One region of the Heyndrickxia sporothermodurans genome, then DNA from elsewhere that is predicted to be linked to it. Evidence: predicted binding sites of a transcription regulator. Region 1 holds the regulator's gene; each other region holds the start of a gene.

Region 1 (5,875 bases):
CTTCGATTGGTTTAGAAATTGCTTTAAGTTCTTCAACAGCTGTTTGAACAGCCTTTTCGATTCCTTTACGGATTCCAACAGGGTTTGCACCGGCTGTTACGTTTTTCAAGCCTTCACGAATCATTGCTTGAGCAAGTACAGTTGCAGTTGTTGTACCGTCCCCGGCAACATCATTTGTTTTGCTTGCAACTTCAGATACAAGTTTAGCACCCATGTTTTCGAATGCATCTTCAAGTTCAATTTCTTTAGCAATCGTTACACCGTCATTAGTAATAAGTGGTGAACCAAATTTTTTCTCAAGAACCACGTTACGTCCTTTAGGTCCAAGTGTTACTTTTACAGCATCTGCTAATTTATCAACTCCGCGAAGCATTGCACGGCGTGCATCTTCACTGAATTTAATTTCTTTTGCCATTTGAAATTACCTCCTCGATCTTCTTTAATGATGTATTTATTTTCGAAAATGGTAAATAACTATTGTACAATAGCTAAAATGTCTGAATCACGAAGAATTAAATATTCGTTACCTTGGTATTTCACTTCTGTACCAGCATATTTAGAGAAGATGATGCGATCGCCTTCAGATACTTCCAGAGCAACACGCTCACCGCTATCTAAAACACGACCAGTACCTACAGCTACTACCTTACCTTCTTGCGGTTTTTCCTTTGCAGAATCAGGAAGAACGATACCGCTTGCAGTTTTTTCCTCTGCTTCTACTAGTTCAATTACGACGCGATCTCCAAGTGGTTTTAACAAGTGAAACAACCTCCTCAATAATTTTATGTAATTTTAAATTATTAGCACTCACTACTCTTGAGTGCTAACACAATTATTATAATAAATAATTCAATTCCATTTTGCAAGTCTTTACAGTTAACTTTTTTGAAAAAACTCCTTCAATCAGTTTGAATATCCTAAAATTAAGACTTCGCGCAATATTCAAGTCTATGTCCAATTATTATTTCTATTCATAACTGGAGGTTATTTTTACATATAATAGATTGAAGGATAAAAAATGTACTGCACACTTAATATTTGAACCTCTATTTATTCAATAGTAGAATGGATTATGAGCTAACAAGAAAGGAAAAATATTGTGAAAAAAGAATATGTATATATTTTAATTACTTATATTGCGATGCAACTATCCGTTTATGTTGGTCAACCCATTGTTTATATTATTGGTGTGAAAGGATTTCATACTTCGGAAAGTTATATGAAAATGATGACGCCCGTTTATTGGATTGTAATCAGTTTCATTTCCGCGTTAATTATTGTTTTGTTGATTTTGCGAAAATCTGAACGAAAATATCAATTAGAAAGAAGTACACCGCTTTCAGTCGGAAAGTCGATCACCTGGGCAATCGGAGGGATTTTTCTAGCATTTATTGCTCAAGCGCTTGCATCAATCATTGAGCAAATGATTGGCATTAAACCTGGATCAGAAAACACTCAGCGAATCGTAAGCCTAATCGAAACTTTTCCGATTGTCGTTGTTGTAAGTTCAATTATTGGCCCAATTTTAGAGGAAATTGTATTTAGAAAGATTATTTTCGGAACACTTCATAAATATTTATCCTTTTTTTCTTCGGCACTTATCAGTTCCATCATTTTTGGACTTGCACATATGGAGTTTGTCCATCTATTACTGTATTCTGCCATGGGATTCACATTTGCCTTTTTATATAAAAAGACAAATCGCATTTTAGTGCCAATAAGCGCACACGTAATAATGAACACAATCGTTGTTATTGCTCAGCTATTGAACCGCGAAGAAATTCAAAAAATTATCGAGAAACAAAGCTTTATTGGAGGACTTTTCTCATGAGACCACTACAATCCGGCATAATCTATTGCCTTCTTGGCACCCTGTTTACTTATTTTGCCGTTAAACAAGTTAATCTTCACGGTTGGTCTTTTTTAGCTTACATGCTCGTCTTTTTAGCAACGATTGATTATGGGTCAGGCTTTCGATTAATCACTTTGCATTTTCGCCTAAAAAGCCATCAAAAAAAATAAAACCTCCCAATTGGAAGGTTTTATTTTTTTTCACTTTCGCTTTGCAGCGCATATTTTAATTCCGCTGCTTTCGCTTTTCGATAACCGACTTTCGAAACCAATATACTAATTTCGTATAAAATCATTAGCGGTACACCGACGACAATTTGTGACATTACGTCAGGCGGTGTGATAAAAGCAGCAAGGACGAGTAGAAAGAAATATGCGTACTTTCTAATCTTCGCCAAAAACATTGGTGTAATGATTCCTAATCGCGTTAAGAACATGATAACGATTGGTAATTCAAACAGTATCCCAAATGGGAAGGTAATTTGAAACAAAAACGAAAAATATTCATTAATACCGATGACCGGATTAATATCCATTTGTGATGATAGCTTCATCATGAACCGTAAGATTAACGGAAACAATATAAAATAAGCGAATGCTAGTCCAGCTAAAAAGAGAACAAGAGCTATGGGAATATAACTTAATGTTATTTTCCGTTCTTTTTCATATAAACCGGGACTAATAAATGCCCAAAGTTGATAAAGAATTACAGGTAAAATAATCACTATGGCCAAATACAAAGTAACTTCCATAAAAACTTTAAAAGGATCTGTTAGCCGAAACGCATTCATTGTCACCTCTTTTGCATAATCGGAATGCTGGAGATAACGAATGATTGGTTGTGAAAGAAAAAAACTTACAATTACAGCCAAGATAAAGAAAACGACTATCACAAACAGTCGCTTCCTTAGCTCGGATATATGTTCAAAAATCGTCATGTCTTTTTGACTCATATGAATTCATCCTAACATTTTACTTAACGTTGTCTTTATCCGTTTTTGGCTTATCGTCTTCTTCATCCGCCAAGCCCTTAGTCGCATTTTTAAATTCTTTTAATGTATCCCCGGCAGCTCTGCCCAATTGGGGTAATTTCTTTGGTCCGAAAACTAGTAAGGCAACAATCACAATGAGAATAATACTTCCAATTCCTGGTCCCATCTGTGCCCACCTCCTCATATTTACATGATAATACAAATTAGATGTTTAATCCATTATCTATTTATTAGTCTTGTGAAATTTCCGTGTCATTTGGATAGTGCTTTAAAAAATAAACTAATGATTGCAACTCTACTGCTAAGTCAATATGATGCACACGTATAGATGAAGGTACATTTAGTCTAGCCGGTGTAAAGTTTAATATACCTTTTACGTTTGTTTTCGCCAGCTGATCAGTAACCCGTTGTGCAACTTCTGCGGGAATCGTAAGAATAATAACACTGATATCTTCACTGATTAATCGTGCCTCCAGCTCATCCAAACTATAAATAGGTACATCTCCAATTTTTTTACCGACTTTATTTGGATCAACATCAAAAGCGATTTCGATTTTTGTATTATTGTTTTTCATGAAATTATAATTTAAAAATGCTGTTCCTAAATTTCCCACACCGATTAGAGCTACTTTTGTTAATTCATCTTGATCTAATGTTTTACGAAAAAATGATAACAAATAATTAACATTGTATCCGTAACCCTTTTTCCCCAATGCCCCGAAGTATGAAAAATCTCTGCGAATCGTGGCGGAGTCGACTTTTACAGCTTCACTTAACTCAGCTGAAGATACACGCTGTTTACCGGAGTTATGTAAATTCCTCAAAAATCGATAATAGAGTGGTAATCGCTTTGCTGTCGCTTGAGGTATTTTAATTAATTCTTCATTCATACTATAGGTCCCCCATATAAATCTAACTAAAAAAACGTTGGCCTCAAGGGAAATATCTATTCCCTCAGATAATCAGTACTTGAAACACCGCCTGTTTTTTCTATCAAAAACGTTGGTCCAATAACCATTCCTTTATCAATGGCTTTACACATATCATAAACGGTTAAAGCGGTTACAGATGCAGCAGTTAATGCTTCCATTTCAACACCGGTGTTTCCCTTTGTTTTTACACTTGAAATAATGTTTAGCATATACATATTTGGATCTTTTTGTTCCCAACTAAATTCAATATTTACTCCATTAATTGGAATAGGATGACACATCGGAATAAGATCCCATGCTTTTTTTGCAGCCATAACACCTGCAACTTGTGCAACTGCAAGAACATCCCCTTTTTTCATTTTATTATTACGGATTAAATGATAAATTTCATTGCTTAATTGTACACTCGATTGTGCAATCGCCGTGCGGACAGTGTCAGGTTTAGTACTCACATCAACCATCTTCGCTCTTCCCTGCTCATTAAAATGAGTAAGCTTTGACATCGAAAACACCCCTCAATTTATCATACACTATTTTTCTTTCCGTGTCCTATTTAGAAATAGTGAATCATTGCCCAAACCCTCATGAATACGGTACACTACCAATATAGATGAGGTGAAATAAATATGATTTTATTACAAGTTCAACAACTAACAAAACATTTTGGTGCTGAACTTATTTTATCAAATATAAAATTAGAAATTCAGACGAGAGATCGTATTGCATTAGTTGGGAGAAACGGTGCCGGAAAGTCCACGTTATTAAAAATTATTTCTGGACAAATGTCATTAGACTCCGGGGATATTGTCAAACCAAAGGATGTTTCCATCGGTTATCTTGCACAAAATACTGGATTGAAATCTAGTTTATCCATTTGGGATGAAATGTTAACTGTATTTCAAGATTTGCGGCAAATGGAGAATCAAATAAGAGATGTAGAACAAAAAATTGCAGACCCGTATTACTATGAAAAACCGGATCTTTACAACAAAATCTTAGCTGAATATGATCAATTACAGATTCGTTTTAAAGATTTAGGTGGTTATCAGTATGAATCCGATATCCGTTCAGTCCTTCACGGCCTGCGATTCAGTGATTTTGATTATGGAACAATGATTGAAACATTAAGCGGCGGCCAAAAAACCCGCTTAGCATTAGCTAAATTACTTTTAACTAAACCAGACATTTTAATTTTGGACGAACCTACGAACCATTTGGATATTGACACCCTTTCATGGCTGGAACAGTATTTACAAGCCTATAACGGTGCCATACTTATCGTCTCGCATGATCGATATTTCTTAGACAAAGTCGTTACCCAAGTGTATGAATTATCAAGACACGCTATTCAGAAATATTATGGGAATTACAGCCAATATTTGACGCAAAAGGCTGAACAATATGAACGTGATTTCAAACAATATGAGAAACAACAAGAAGAAATTGCCAAACTACAAGATTTTATTCAACGAAATTTAGCAAGAGCTTCCACAACAAAACGTGCACAAAGTCGAAGAAAACAGCTTGAAAAATTGACAATAATGGACAGGCCGTTAGGTGACGAAAAATCAGCTACTTTCGCATTTCAAATTGAGAAGCAAAGCGGTAATGAAGTGTTAAATATTGTGGACGGTTCTATTGGATATAATCACCATATTATCGCAAAAAATATCTTTTTATCAATAAAAAAAGGTGACAGTATTGCACTTGTAGGACCAAATGGAGTCGGTAAATCAACCTTACTTAAAACAATTATTAAAAAGTTGGACCTTCATAACGGAAACATCAATTACGGTTCAAATGTGACGATTGGTTATTATGATCAAGAACAAGCCGACCTCTCATCGAACAAAACGGTTTTAAATGAACTATGGGATGATTATCCTTTGAAAGATGAAAAAGAAATACGTACAGTATTAGGAAATTTTCTATTTTCGGGTGATGATGTTCTTAAAATTGTCTCAAGTTTAAGTGGCGGAGAAAAAGCAAGACTTGCTTTATCCAAGCTTTTACTGCAAAAAGCAAATTTTCTTATTTTAGATGAACCGACAAACCATTTGGACCTCGATAGTAAAGAAGTATTGGAAAATGCTTTAATTG
Region 2 (5,875 bases), on a different contig from region 1:
TACGACGAAGTTCATTAAAGCCATAATGAAAGGCATCGCCATAAAAATGATCATAACAATTCCGTGTGTCGTGAAAATTTCATTATAATGCTGTGCATCGAGCAACTTATTATCAGGAACGGCAAGCTGTGCGCGCATCATAATGGCATCTACTCCACCACGGAATAGCATAAGTAAAGCAGATATTAAATACATAATCCCAATTCGTTTATGATCGACAGTCGTTAACCATTCGCGCCATAAATAGCCCCATTTTTTCAAATAGGTTAGTCCGACTAGAATCGCCAGTAAGGTAAGTCCAATCAAAACCATGGAAGCATAGATGGCAATACTCGGGTTTGGGATAGCAAATCTATCGAAAAAGTCCATTTTGTTCAGACTCCTTTCAAAATAGTAGTCTTGAAAATATTAATGATCGTGCGATGATTCTTCATTGGAATCATGGTTTTCATCATTCTCTTCTTTCGTGCTCGAATGATTATGTCCTGCGTGTTCGCCTTCTGGAGCAGGCGCAAATTCTAAATGGGTACCAGTGTAAGTGGATTGTCCAACATGACCTGGTTCCAATAATTGATTAAATTTCTTTTCAGTTAAAGGCTTAGCTGTTTCTTTTACTTCTTGAACCCATTCCTGAAATTTTGCTTCAGACATTGCTTTTACATTAAATGTATTTTCCGCAAAACCTTTACCGCTAAAATTAGCATTACGTCCCATGAGTTCACCTGGAACATCTGCGGCCAAGTGTAATTTTGTTATCATATCTGACATGGCATATTTTTGTCCTCCAAGCTGAGGAATCCAGAAACTTGTAATTGGGCCATATGAATATAATCTAAACTCAATTGGTCTATTTGTTGGAATATATAAATAATTGACTGTTTCAATTTCCTCTTCCGGATAACTAAAATGCCATTTCCAATTGGATGAAGCTGCATATATGACAAGAGGTTCCTGATTTTCATAACCTTTTGGCGTTGCTTCTACCTTATAGTTGGATATCACCGACATGATTGAAAGCGTAGTGACAATGATCACTGGAATACCTACACAAATCGCCTCAACCAATGGATGCCCTTCTACATAAGGTGGTTCATAATCCTTGCTTTGCTTTGAAGCACGGTATTTGATTAACATATAAATGAGTAATCCGAAAACCGTAATAACAATAAATGACATAATTAGAATAGAAGCGATAATATCATTCGCCTGTGTCTCTGCCTGCGGACCTTTCGGATCAAGGACCATTAATGGTTCGCAGCCTGATAGTACAATCATGAGTACGGAAACCATTGGTAAGGTTAACCATTTCATTCTCATAAATGAAACTCCTTTCTAATGATGGATATAGGTACCTATGAATCCTAATATTTACTGGTAAACCAATTTGACACCATCTTAATATGTTTTATTAATAAAAACAGCATATTGTGATGTACTTCATAAAATGTTCATTTATAAAAGGACATAATTGTCACGAATTATTCAAGATGATTGAAAGTTGAAAGCTGTGATGTATACAATCATTGGAATTTTTGAGTAGAATAAGGTATCCTAGTTGGTTTGATGTAATAAAGGATTTCCCGAAGTTCAGATATTGTTAAATTAACGACTTTGTCTATTGCTCAATCCTGTTTATCAATTACAGCTTATATTGATCCGCATACGTTAAAATGTTTGACCAATAAAGCTTTCGGTATATATCTTAGGGGGCAACTAGACAAAGGATTATGTTTTGTGATAGATTATTACAATAATAAGTCATTTTTAAAATTACATATTTTTAAATCGATGAAAAGGAAAGTAGTTTTTGCTATATTCGATAGCGAGCCGGGGACGGTGGAAGCCTGGTGATGAAGCATGAATGAAGAACACCTTTGAGTTCTAACCGAAAGGGATAACTTAAGTAGGCTTAGACGTTACCAGCACGTTATGGACTGGATAAGCAATAGTCGCTTTAAAGTTGGTCATATTATGACAATTTGGGTGGTACCGCGGAAGTTAGCCTTTCGTCCCTTTTTTATGGGATAGAAGGCTTTTTTATTGTGAAAAATTACCATATGGAGGCTAATTATGATAAAGACCGTAGTAAAAGATTTATACAGAAATCAAGAAAAATTTAACGAACAAACTGTGCAAATTTCGGGTTGGATTCGAACTCTTCGCGACTCTAAAACCATTGGTTTTATGGAATTAAACGACGGAACATTCTTTAAGAGTGTACAAGTCGTTTTTGAAGATACCCTCGATAACTTCAAAGAAATCACGAAGTTACCTATTAGCTCTTCCGTTTTAGTAGAAGGTGAATTTGTTCCAACTCCTGAAATGAAACAGCCATTTGAAATTAAAGCGACAAAAATTGTTGTTGAAGGATTATCGGATCCAGCTTATCCTTTGCAAAAAAAGAGACATTCTCTTGAATATTTAAGAACAATCGCTCATTTACGTCCGAGAGCCAATACCTTCTCCGCCGTTTTCAGAGTACGATCCCTTGCATCGTACGCCATTCATAAATTCTTTCAAGAAAAAGGATTTGTCTATGTGCATACACCTATTATTACCGGAAGCGATACAGAAGGCGCGGGGGAGATGTTCCGTGTAACATCAATGGATTTGAACCAGCTTCCAAAAAACGAGGACGGAAAAGTGGACGAAAGTGCTGATTTCTTCGGCAAAGAATCCAACTTAACCGTTAGCGGTCAATTAAATGCGGAAACTTTTGCTCTTGCTTTCCGTAATGTGTATACCTTTGGTCCAACATTTAGAGCAGAAAATTCTAATACGGCACGACATGCCGCAGAATTCTGGATGATCGAGCCGGAAGTGGCTTTTGCAGAATTACCGGATATCATGGACCTCGGAGAAGAAATGGTTAAGTATGTAATTAATTACGTTTTTGAAGAAGCACCTGAAGAAATGGCCTTCTTTAATAGCTTTATTGATAAGACGCTAATTGAAAGATTGAAAAATGCTTTAGAATCCGATTTTGGAAGGGTTACTTATACTGAAGCTGTTGATATATTAAAGAACTCTGGTAAGAAATTTGACTACCCTGTTGAATGGGGAACGGATTTGCAAACGGAACATGAACGTTATCTAAGCGAGGAAATTTATAAGCGTCCGGTCTTCGTAACCGACTATCCGAAAGAAATTAAGGCATTTTATATGAGAGCAAATGATGACGGTAAGACAGTAGCTGCAACTGACCTATTGGTTCCTGGTATTGGCGAGTTAATCGGGGGAAGCCAACGGGAGGAAAGAGAAGAGGTCCTTGCAAATAAAATTAAAGAACTTGGTATGTCTGAAGAAGATTACTGGTGGTATCTTGAGCTTAGAAAATACGGTGGTACAAAGCATTCAGGCTATGGAATTGGGTTTGAACGACTTGTCATGTATTTAACCGGAATGAAGAACATCCGCGATGTCATCCCATTCCCTCGTACACCAGGAAATGCAGACTTTTAATTAAATATGTGAAAAAAATGTACAATAGGATGCTGCGGCATCCTATTGTTTCTTATGAAGCACTTTTCACTCTACAAAATAATAATATTTTCTAATAGTGAACTTAATGTATTGTTAATTTAATATTTTGGCGGTCTGAGTATTCCGATAAAATAAACCTTGTAAAAATGACTAGTTACTGTTAATATAATACTAGTTGATAAAATTTAATTGTTTTTTAAACGAAAAATATCACATCTAAAACACAAAAATTAAATACCATTAACTTTATTGGAGGAGCCTGTCACCAAGGGATACGTATGTCCCTTAGTGACAGGCTTTTTTATATTTTTTAGAAATAATCAATAGATAAAAGGGGAGGACTTTGCTTAATGATTATTGGTTTATCCATCATCTTGCTGCTTGTACTGCTACTGCCATTTACACATGTGGTGGAAAAAAATTTAGAAGTATTCTTATTTATTATGGGGGTTCTGTCAGTTCTAGTTAGTCAAGCATTAGATTGGCATCTTGTGAAAGAGGCGTTGGTCCATCCGATTAATATTACACTAGCTGTTCTTGTTGCAGGTTTATTGTTTCGATGGTTCCAGGGGCCGATTGAAAAAGGAATTTTAGGGATCAGTAAAGCGATGCCATATCGATTGTTTATTGCCTTATTTGTGATCATCCTTGGATTAATTTCCAGTGTCATCACTGCCATTATTGCTGCAATTATTCTTGTAGCGGTTGTAAGTGTATTAAAGATTGATCGACAATCAGAAATTCGCTTAGTAGTTTTGGCTTGTTTTGCAATTGGAATGGGGGCTGTCCTTACTCCAATTGGAGAACCACTTTCAACAATTGTTGTAAGTAAACTGGATGAAAGCTTCTTTTATTTGCTGAAATCAATTGGCGTATATGTCATCCCGGGTGTTGCAGCTTTTGGCGTTTTGGCCGCATTCATGGTTAAGTCACGTGAAGAGTCTGCTGCGATTTTGGCACAAAATGAGGTAGCATCAGCTGCCGAAGCGAATGCATTGAATGATATTGAAAAAACGATATCTTCGCAAAAAGAATCTTATGCCGAAATTATTATTCGCAGCTTAAAAATATATTTGTTTGTCATGGCTTTAACATTGTTAGGAGCGGGATTTCAACCTTTTATCGAAAAATATCTATTAGACTTGCATCCATTCATCATGTACTGGATTAACATTATTTCTGCGATTTTAGATAATGCAACACTGGCTGCCGCAGAGGTAAGTCCGGCGATGAGTCCATCAACAATTCAGGCATTATTATTAGGTTTGATCATTAGTGGTGGAATGCTGATCCCAGGGAACATTCCGAATATCATTTCGGCTGGAAAGCTTAAAATTACGAGTCTACAATATGCACGTTTTGCTATACCTGTGGGATTCTTTGCGATGATTATTTATTTTGTTGTTATTCTTCTTGTAGTTTAATTAAAATGGCAAGTAAAAAAATTATAGATTATAAGTTAGTTGAACGCTGATATCTTCAGCGTTCTTTTTTATCTCTTAAGTAAACCTATATTTTTTAGCAAAAATAATAAAGTTATTGTAATATATCTAAATATTCATTACAATATTATTAAATATAAACTAATATTATAAGTATTCTTACAATATTCTATAGAGGATTGTAGGTTTACATACAACAGGGGGGACACACAATGAATCTAGTGAAAAAATGGAATCAAATTAGTTTAGTTAAGCAAATAATCGTAGGTTTAATTATTGGGATTATATTAGCCATCACCCTCCCGAGTATAGCGAAGCCTTTTGTTATTCTAGGCTCTTTATTTGTAGGGGCTCTAAAAGCGATTGCACCAATATTGGTCTTATTCTTGGTCATGTCAGCCATCGCACAACATAAGAGTGGACAAAAGACGAATATGAAATCGATTATCGTTCTCTATCTTTTAGGAACTTTTCTAGCAGGACTTACTGCCGTTATAGTAAGTTTTATTTTTCCAGTAAGCTTGAAACTAGCTACTGGGAATGCAGAGTTGACAGCCCCAGGTGGTGTTGTGGATGTTTTGAAAACTTTACTTCTGAATATTGTCGATAATCCAGTTAAGGCAATATATAATGCGAACTATATTGGTATATTATCGTGGGCAATCCTACTTGGAGTAGCATTAAAAAATGCCCCTGCTACAACGAAAACAATGATTTCCAATGTATCTGATGCCGTTTCAAAAATTGTTACATGGGTAATAAAATTTGCGCCATTTGGAATTATGGGGTTAGTAATTGAATCAATTACTGCAAATGGACTAGAATCATTGCTTGGTTACGGAAAATTACTTGCTGTATTAATCGGGTGCATGATTTTCGTAGCGCTAGTTGTTAATCCAATCATCGTTTACGTATGTATTCGTCAAAACCCATATCCACTCGTGTTAACT
Region 3 (5,875 bases), on a different contig from region 1:
GAAAAAGTAAAAGAACAAAATATCCATTGTGAAGTCATTGATTTACGAACATTATATCCGCTCGATCGCGAAACCATATCAGAATCTGTGCAAAATACAGGAAGAGCCGTAATTGTTCACGAGGCACATGCGACAAGTGGATTGGGAGCAGACATTCTCTCATTAATTCAAGACACTTCGTTTTTATATTTGAAGGCACCAATTCAACGTGTAACCGGATTTGATGTGCCTGTTCCATTTTATACTTTAGAAAAACATTATCTACCTGATGAAAATAGAATTATTGAAGGGATTAAAAAGGCAATTAACTTTTAAAAGTTTATAAGGAAAGTAGGTGACAGAATTGGTAGAGGTCAAACTTCATGATATCGGGGAAGGGATGACGGAAGGGGAAATCGTATCGTACTTCGTTAAAGTAGGAGACCCGGTACAAAGTGATCAACCTTTAGTGGAAGTCCAAACGGATAAAATGACGGCAGAGCTTCCTTCACCAACTACAGGAATAGTAAAAGAAATTCTCGTTAAAGAAGGGACACTTGTTCCAGTCGGTACAACAATATTAATTATCGAATCAGGCCAAACGAAACATGTTCAGCAAGAAGTTACTGTGTCTAGTAATAGAAACAAAGTAGAAAAAACAAATCGATTAATTTTAGCTGCACCATATACTAGAAAAATAGCTCGTGAGTTAGGAATTGATATCGAAAAGATTAACGGGACCGGACCTGCAGGCAGAATTACAGATGAGGATGTATATAACTATGGAAAAAAAGCTGTAGAACCGATAGCGGCTCCAATTAAAGAAGTAATAAAAAATGCAGTTGAGAGCGATGAAATACCATTTAAAGGGCGAAGAAAACAAATCGCTTCTCTTATGAGTAAATCCCTATTTACCATTCCACATGTTACCCATTTTGAAGAGGTGGATATGACCAACCTCCTCGATTGCAAACAACAATGTAAGGAAGATGGAATAAATATATCAGTTGCAGCTTTCTTTATAAAAGCCATTCAACTCACATTGATGAAGTATCCAATTTTTAATTCTGTATTAGACGAAGATCACGGGGTGATCAGGCTTAAGAAAGAGTATAACATTGGTGTCGCAGTTGATGCGGAGGATGGCTTGATTGTTCCTGTCATTCGAAATGTGGAACAAAAAACTGTGAAAACGATCCAGGATGAAATGAAAATTGCGATTGAAAAAGCACAAAACAACACACTAACAAAAGCCGATATTTCAAACGGAACATTTACAATTAGCAATGTCGGTCCATTAGGCGGAATCGGTGCAACACCGATAATTAATTATCCGCAAACAGCATTAATTTCCTTTCATAAAACAAAAAAGAAGCCAGTTGTCATAAATGATGAAATAGTTATTCGCAGCATGATGAATCTATCAATGTCCTTTGATCATCGTGTGGCAGACGGGGCAACCGCTGTTCGTTTTACAAATGAATTTGTTCAATTAATAGAGAATCCAACAAGAATGTTATTGGAGATGACGTAGGATGGTCGTAGGGGAAATTGCACAAGAAAAAGAAATAGTGGTCATTGGCGGTGGGCCAGGCGGGTACACTGCGGCGATTCGTGCTGCACAATTAGGGAAAGATGTTCTATTAATTGAACAGAAAAAACTTGGCGGAATTTGTTTGCATGAAGGATGCATCCCATCGAAAGCATTTGTACACACAGCCAAACAGGCGAATGCTTGGGAGCACCTTACCGAAATAGGCTATAAATTCGAAATGAAAAAATTTGATTTTGCAACATTCCTTGCCTATAAGGAAAAATTAATTTCCCAACTAAGAATGGGGATCGAATCGCTTTGTAAGGCGAATAAGATTGAAGTCATGTATGGAAGTGCGTCATTTATTTCAGCTAATAAAATTGGAATAGAAAATGGCCATCATTATGAAGTTGTTAATTTTGAACAGGCCATTATTGCTACGGGTACAAAAGCGGGAAGTCATAAAGTGAGTGCTAACTATCAGTTGAATTCCAGGGAGTTATTTCAAGTGGACACGATCCCGGAACAATTACTGTTAGTTGGTTCGGACTATATTATTTTAGAAGCAGCGTTTGCTTATAGTTTACTAGGGACGAAGGTTAGTATTATTTTAGAAGAAAATAATGATTTTTCATTTGATCAAGACATTCTTAAAGAACTAAAGAGACAATTGAAAAAAAGAAAAATATCATTATATCCTAATGCGAAATCTCTTCACTTTTCGGAAAATGAGTTTGGAGTAGACTGTACGTTTACAAATCATAAAGATGAAACAGTGATGATTCATTCGAATGCTATTTATATTGAAGAGGAGGCTAAAGGGAATACGAATGAACTCGGATTGGAAAGAATGGGTTTAGCGATCGATAATAACGGTTTTATTGTTTGTGACCGTATTGGGAAAACGAATATGGATCATATATTCGCAATTGGAGATGTGTCAGGGGGCCCATTTCTTGCTGCTAAAGCAATCAAACAAGGAAAAGCAGTCGCCGAAATCATTGCTGGAGGAAAAAGTGAAATCGATTTAACATGGATGCCTGAGGTTGTACACTCTGTACCTCCAATTGCATATGCAGGATTTTCCGAGGAACAGGCAAAGGCAGCTGGTTATCCAGTAAAAATAGGCCGTTATCAACTTTCCGGCAGCGGATTTGCCATGCTATCAGGAAATCGGGATGGATTGGCAAAAGTTGTCATTGATGAAGAAACGAATAGAATACTAGGTACGCACATCATTGGTGAGGGTGCTATTGAACTAATTTCAACGGCTGTTATTGGTGGGGAAATGGTGGCAAGGGATGAAGACTTCCTATTTCCAACTTACCCGCATCCAAGTATGAATGAGGCGATTCTTGAAGCAATGGAGGATACATTAGGTTTATCCATCCATCAAGCACCAAAACGAATGGGAAGAAAAGAAAAAGTTGTTAGAAATTCGTAAATAGTTGATTGGACTAGGACTGAACTGCAATTTAGTCACTAGTCTTTTTTTGTTTTTCCGCTTAAATTCCTCTCTGTTTAAAGCATTTTCCACATAGAAACCAACATTACCAGATGAATTCTAATTTCAAGTTGTCAACAAAATATCCGAGAAATTTTTATGACGTATTTATGAATTTAAATTGTCGAGATTGTGAAGATGTGCACAAAAGGATAAAATTGCAGTACAATTTATCAGAACAAATTTAAAAAAATAAATGATGATATTTTCTTTTACTTGTGAAAGATTATACATACTTCGTAGATTGGGAAGGAGAGAGAAAGTGTGAAAAAGAAACATATCCCATGGAAAATAACAGTATTGATGCTCCTATCATCAATATTTCTTTTGAGTGGCTGTGACACTAGTAAAATAGCAGTCTTAAATCCACAAGGCCCTGTTGCACAAAAGCAATATGATTTAATCGTATATTCATTTTGGTTAATGATGATTATTTTAGTTGTTGTTTTGGGATTATTTATTTTTATGATATTCAAATATCGTGAAAAACGCTTAGCGGCGGATTATATCCCACCTGATCAACATGGTAATAAATGGCTTGAAATTATTTGGACGGCAATTCCAATTGTCATCATTATAGCTGTTGCCATTCCTACTATTAAAGCAAACTATGCGTTAGAAGATATACCAAAAGGCTATGAGGATAAGAAGCCAATTACGATTAATGTGACTTCTGCAGATTGGAAATGGATTTTTAGTTATCCAGAACAAGGGATTGAAACAGTGAACTATGTGAATATTCCTAAAGGTACTCCAGTTAAATTCCAATTAACATCTGCAGGAACGATGGCATCATTTTGGATACCTGAATTAGGCGGTCAAAAATATACGATGCCCAATCATTCAATGGAACTAATATTACTTGCAGATAAACCGGGATCCTATTTAGGAAGAAATGCTAATTTTAATGGTGAAGGTTTTGCCCATATGGATTTCGAAGTTCTTTCCCAAACGCAGGAAGATTTCGATAAATGGGTGAAAGACGTAAAGAAAACAGCACCAAAATTAACAAAAGCTGATTATAACAAGATATTAAAACCTGGTGTAGTTGGACGAATGACTTATACAGGTACACATTTACCATGGGTGAAAGCACCACATCAACATGGTGTGATGAAGAAACAAGAAACCAATCAAAAACAACATAAAATGGATGGTATGGACATGGATATGAACATGGACATGTCAGAACATCAACACTAAAAAGATTGGAGGAGAACAGGATGAAGCTTGATGAATTTTTCGTCACCGGCGAGCCGATTATATATGTAACAGAAGCAGGAATCGCCCTTGCGATGATCGCTATCGTTTTTTTCTTAACTTACTTTAAAAAATGGAAATGGCTTTGGCAAAACTGGTTGACAACTGTCGATCATAAAAAGATCGGTGTTATGTATGTATTAGTCGCAGTATTAATGCTTTTCCGTGGTGGTGTTGATGCATTGATGATGCGTGCACAACTGACGGCACCGAACTTAAAATTATTAGATGCGAATCACTATGATGGTATTTTTACAACACATGGTACGATTATGATTTTATTTATGGCAATGCCATTTTTAATGGGGTTAATAAATATTGCTGTTCCACTTCAAATTGGAGCACGTGATGTTGCTTATCCGATGCTTAATGCATTCAGTTTTTGGACGTTTGCTGCCGGGTGTGCACTCTTTAATATTTCCTTTATTATTGGTGGATCACCTACTGCAGGATGGACTTCCTATTTTCCATTAGCGGGTACTGAATTTAGTCCTGGAGTTGGAAATAACTATTATGCAGTTGCGTTGCAAATTGCGGGGATCGGTACACTTATTACGGGTATTAACTTCTTAGTGACGATTCTTAAGATGAGAGCAAAAGGTATGTCATTAATGAAGATGCCAATGTTCGTATGGTCCGTATTAATTATGTGTATCATTATTATCTTTGCTTTCCCTGTATTAACAGTTGCTTTAGCTTTAATGACTTTTGACCGTCTATTTGGCTCTCATTTCTTTACGATGGCATCAGGCGGTATGCCAATGCTTTGGAGTAATCTGTTCTGGATATGGGGACATCCAGAAGTATATATTGTGTTATTACCTTCTTTAGGTATTTATTCAGAAATTATCAGTACATTTGCGAAGAAACGATTATTTGGATATAAATCGATGGTCTTTTCAATGTTAGCTATTGCGCTATTTAGTTATTTCACATGGGTGCATCACTTCTTTACGATGGGGAATTCAGCGGCTGTTAACTCATTCTTCTCGATTTCAACGATGCTGATTGCAATTCCGACAGGTGTGAAATTATTTAACTGGCTCTTTACGATGTATAAAGGAAAAATAAAATTAACAACTGCGATGCTTTGGTCATTAGCTTTCATCCCTAACTTTTTAATTGGTGGGGTAACAGGAGTCATGCTAGCGATGGCAGCAGCGGATTATCAATATCATAATAGTTATTTCTTAATCGCTCACTTCCATTACACATTAATTCCGGGTGTAGCCTTTGCATGTTTCGCAGGTTTACATTATTGGTATCCAAAAATGTTTGGGCATATGCTAAATGAAAAGCTTGGAAAAATTACATTTTGGTTCTGGATGGTCGGCTTTAACGTATGTTTCTTGCCGCAATTTGTTCTTGGTTTAAAAGGAATGACTCGCCGTATGTACACTTACCAAGATGGTCTTGGCTGGACAGGATTAAACGTCGTTTCAACGATCGGCGGAGTCTTAATGGGTATCGGCTTCCTTGTCTTAGTATGGAACATTCTCTACAGTCTTAAAAAAGGTGAACGTGATGTTACAGGTGATCCTTGGGATGGTCGTACGTTAGAATGGTCAACACCAACTCCTGTTCCACATTACAATTTT

The links. Region 1 encodes Rex, which represses fermentation and respiration genes when NADH is low (regulators of the CRP and FNR family bind a similar motif). Its sites were predicted from a motif close to TTGTGAAATATTTCACAA; they were not measured.
Region 2: a site for Rex is predicted at 1,426-1,443, ahead of qoxA (cytochrome aa3 quinol oxidase subunit II). Genes of this name have one in related genera too.
Region 3: a site for Rex is predicted at 3,148-3,165, ahead of qoxA (cytochrome aa3 quinol oxidase subunit II). Genes of this name have one in related genera too.

What each region holds. Positions count from the first base shown of each region.
Region 1 is NZ_NAZB01000039.1:14,556-20,430, forward strand. Features, by position in the region: gene groL (chaperonin GroEL) at 1-415, opposite strand, end outside; gene groES (co-chaperone GroES) at 475-759, opposite strand; gene B5V89_RS15265 (CPBP family intramembrane glutamic endopeptidase) at 1,100-1,831, shown strand; gene B5V89_RS15270 (YdiK family protein) at 1,828-2,022, shown strand; gene tatC (twin-arginine translocase subunit TatC) at 2,043-2,804, opposite strand; gene B5V89_RS15280 (twin-arginine translocase TatA/TatE family subunit) at 2,824-3,009, opposite strand; gene B5V89_RS15285 (redox-sensing transcriptional repressor Rex) at 3,074-3,733, opposite strand; gene moaC (cyclic pyranopterin monophosphate synthase MoaC) at 3,790-4,278, opposite strand; gene B5V89_RS15295 (ABC-F family ATP-binding cassette domain-containing protein) at 4,402-5,875, shown strand, end outside.
Region 2 is NZ_NAZB01000059.1:5,711-11,585, forward strand. Features, by position in the region: gene qoxB (cytochrome aa3 quinol oxidase subunit I) at 1-369, opposite strand, end outside; gene qoxA (cytochrome aa3 quinol oxidase subunit II) at 409-1,317, opposite strand; T-box leader at 1,780-2,017, shown strand; gene asnS (asparagine--tRNA ligase) at 2,071-3,462, shown strand; gene B5V89_RS17735 (DUF1646 family protein) at 3,834-4,907, shown strand; gene sstT (serine/threonine transporter SstT) at 5,138-5,875, shown strand, end outside.
Region 3 is NZ_NAZB01000021.1:180,339-186,213, reverse strand. Features, by position in the region: gene B5V89_RS10815 (alpha-ketoacid dehydrogenase subunit beta) at 1-315, shown strand, start outside; gene B5V89_RS10810 (dihydrolipoamide acetyltransferase family protein) at 344-1,513, shown strand; gene B5V89_RS10805 (dihydrolipoyl dehydrogenase family protein) at 1,515-2,957, shown strand; gene qoxA (cytochrome aa3 quinol oxidase subunit II) at 3,282-4,220, shown strand; gene qoxB (cytochrome aa3 quinol oxidase subunit I) at 4,241-5,875, shown strand, end outside.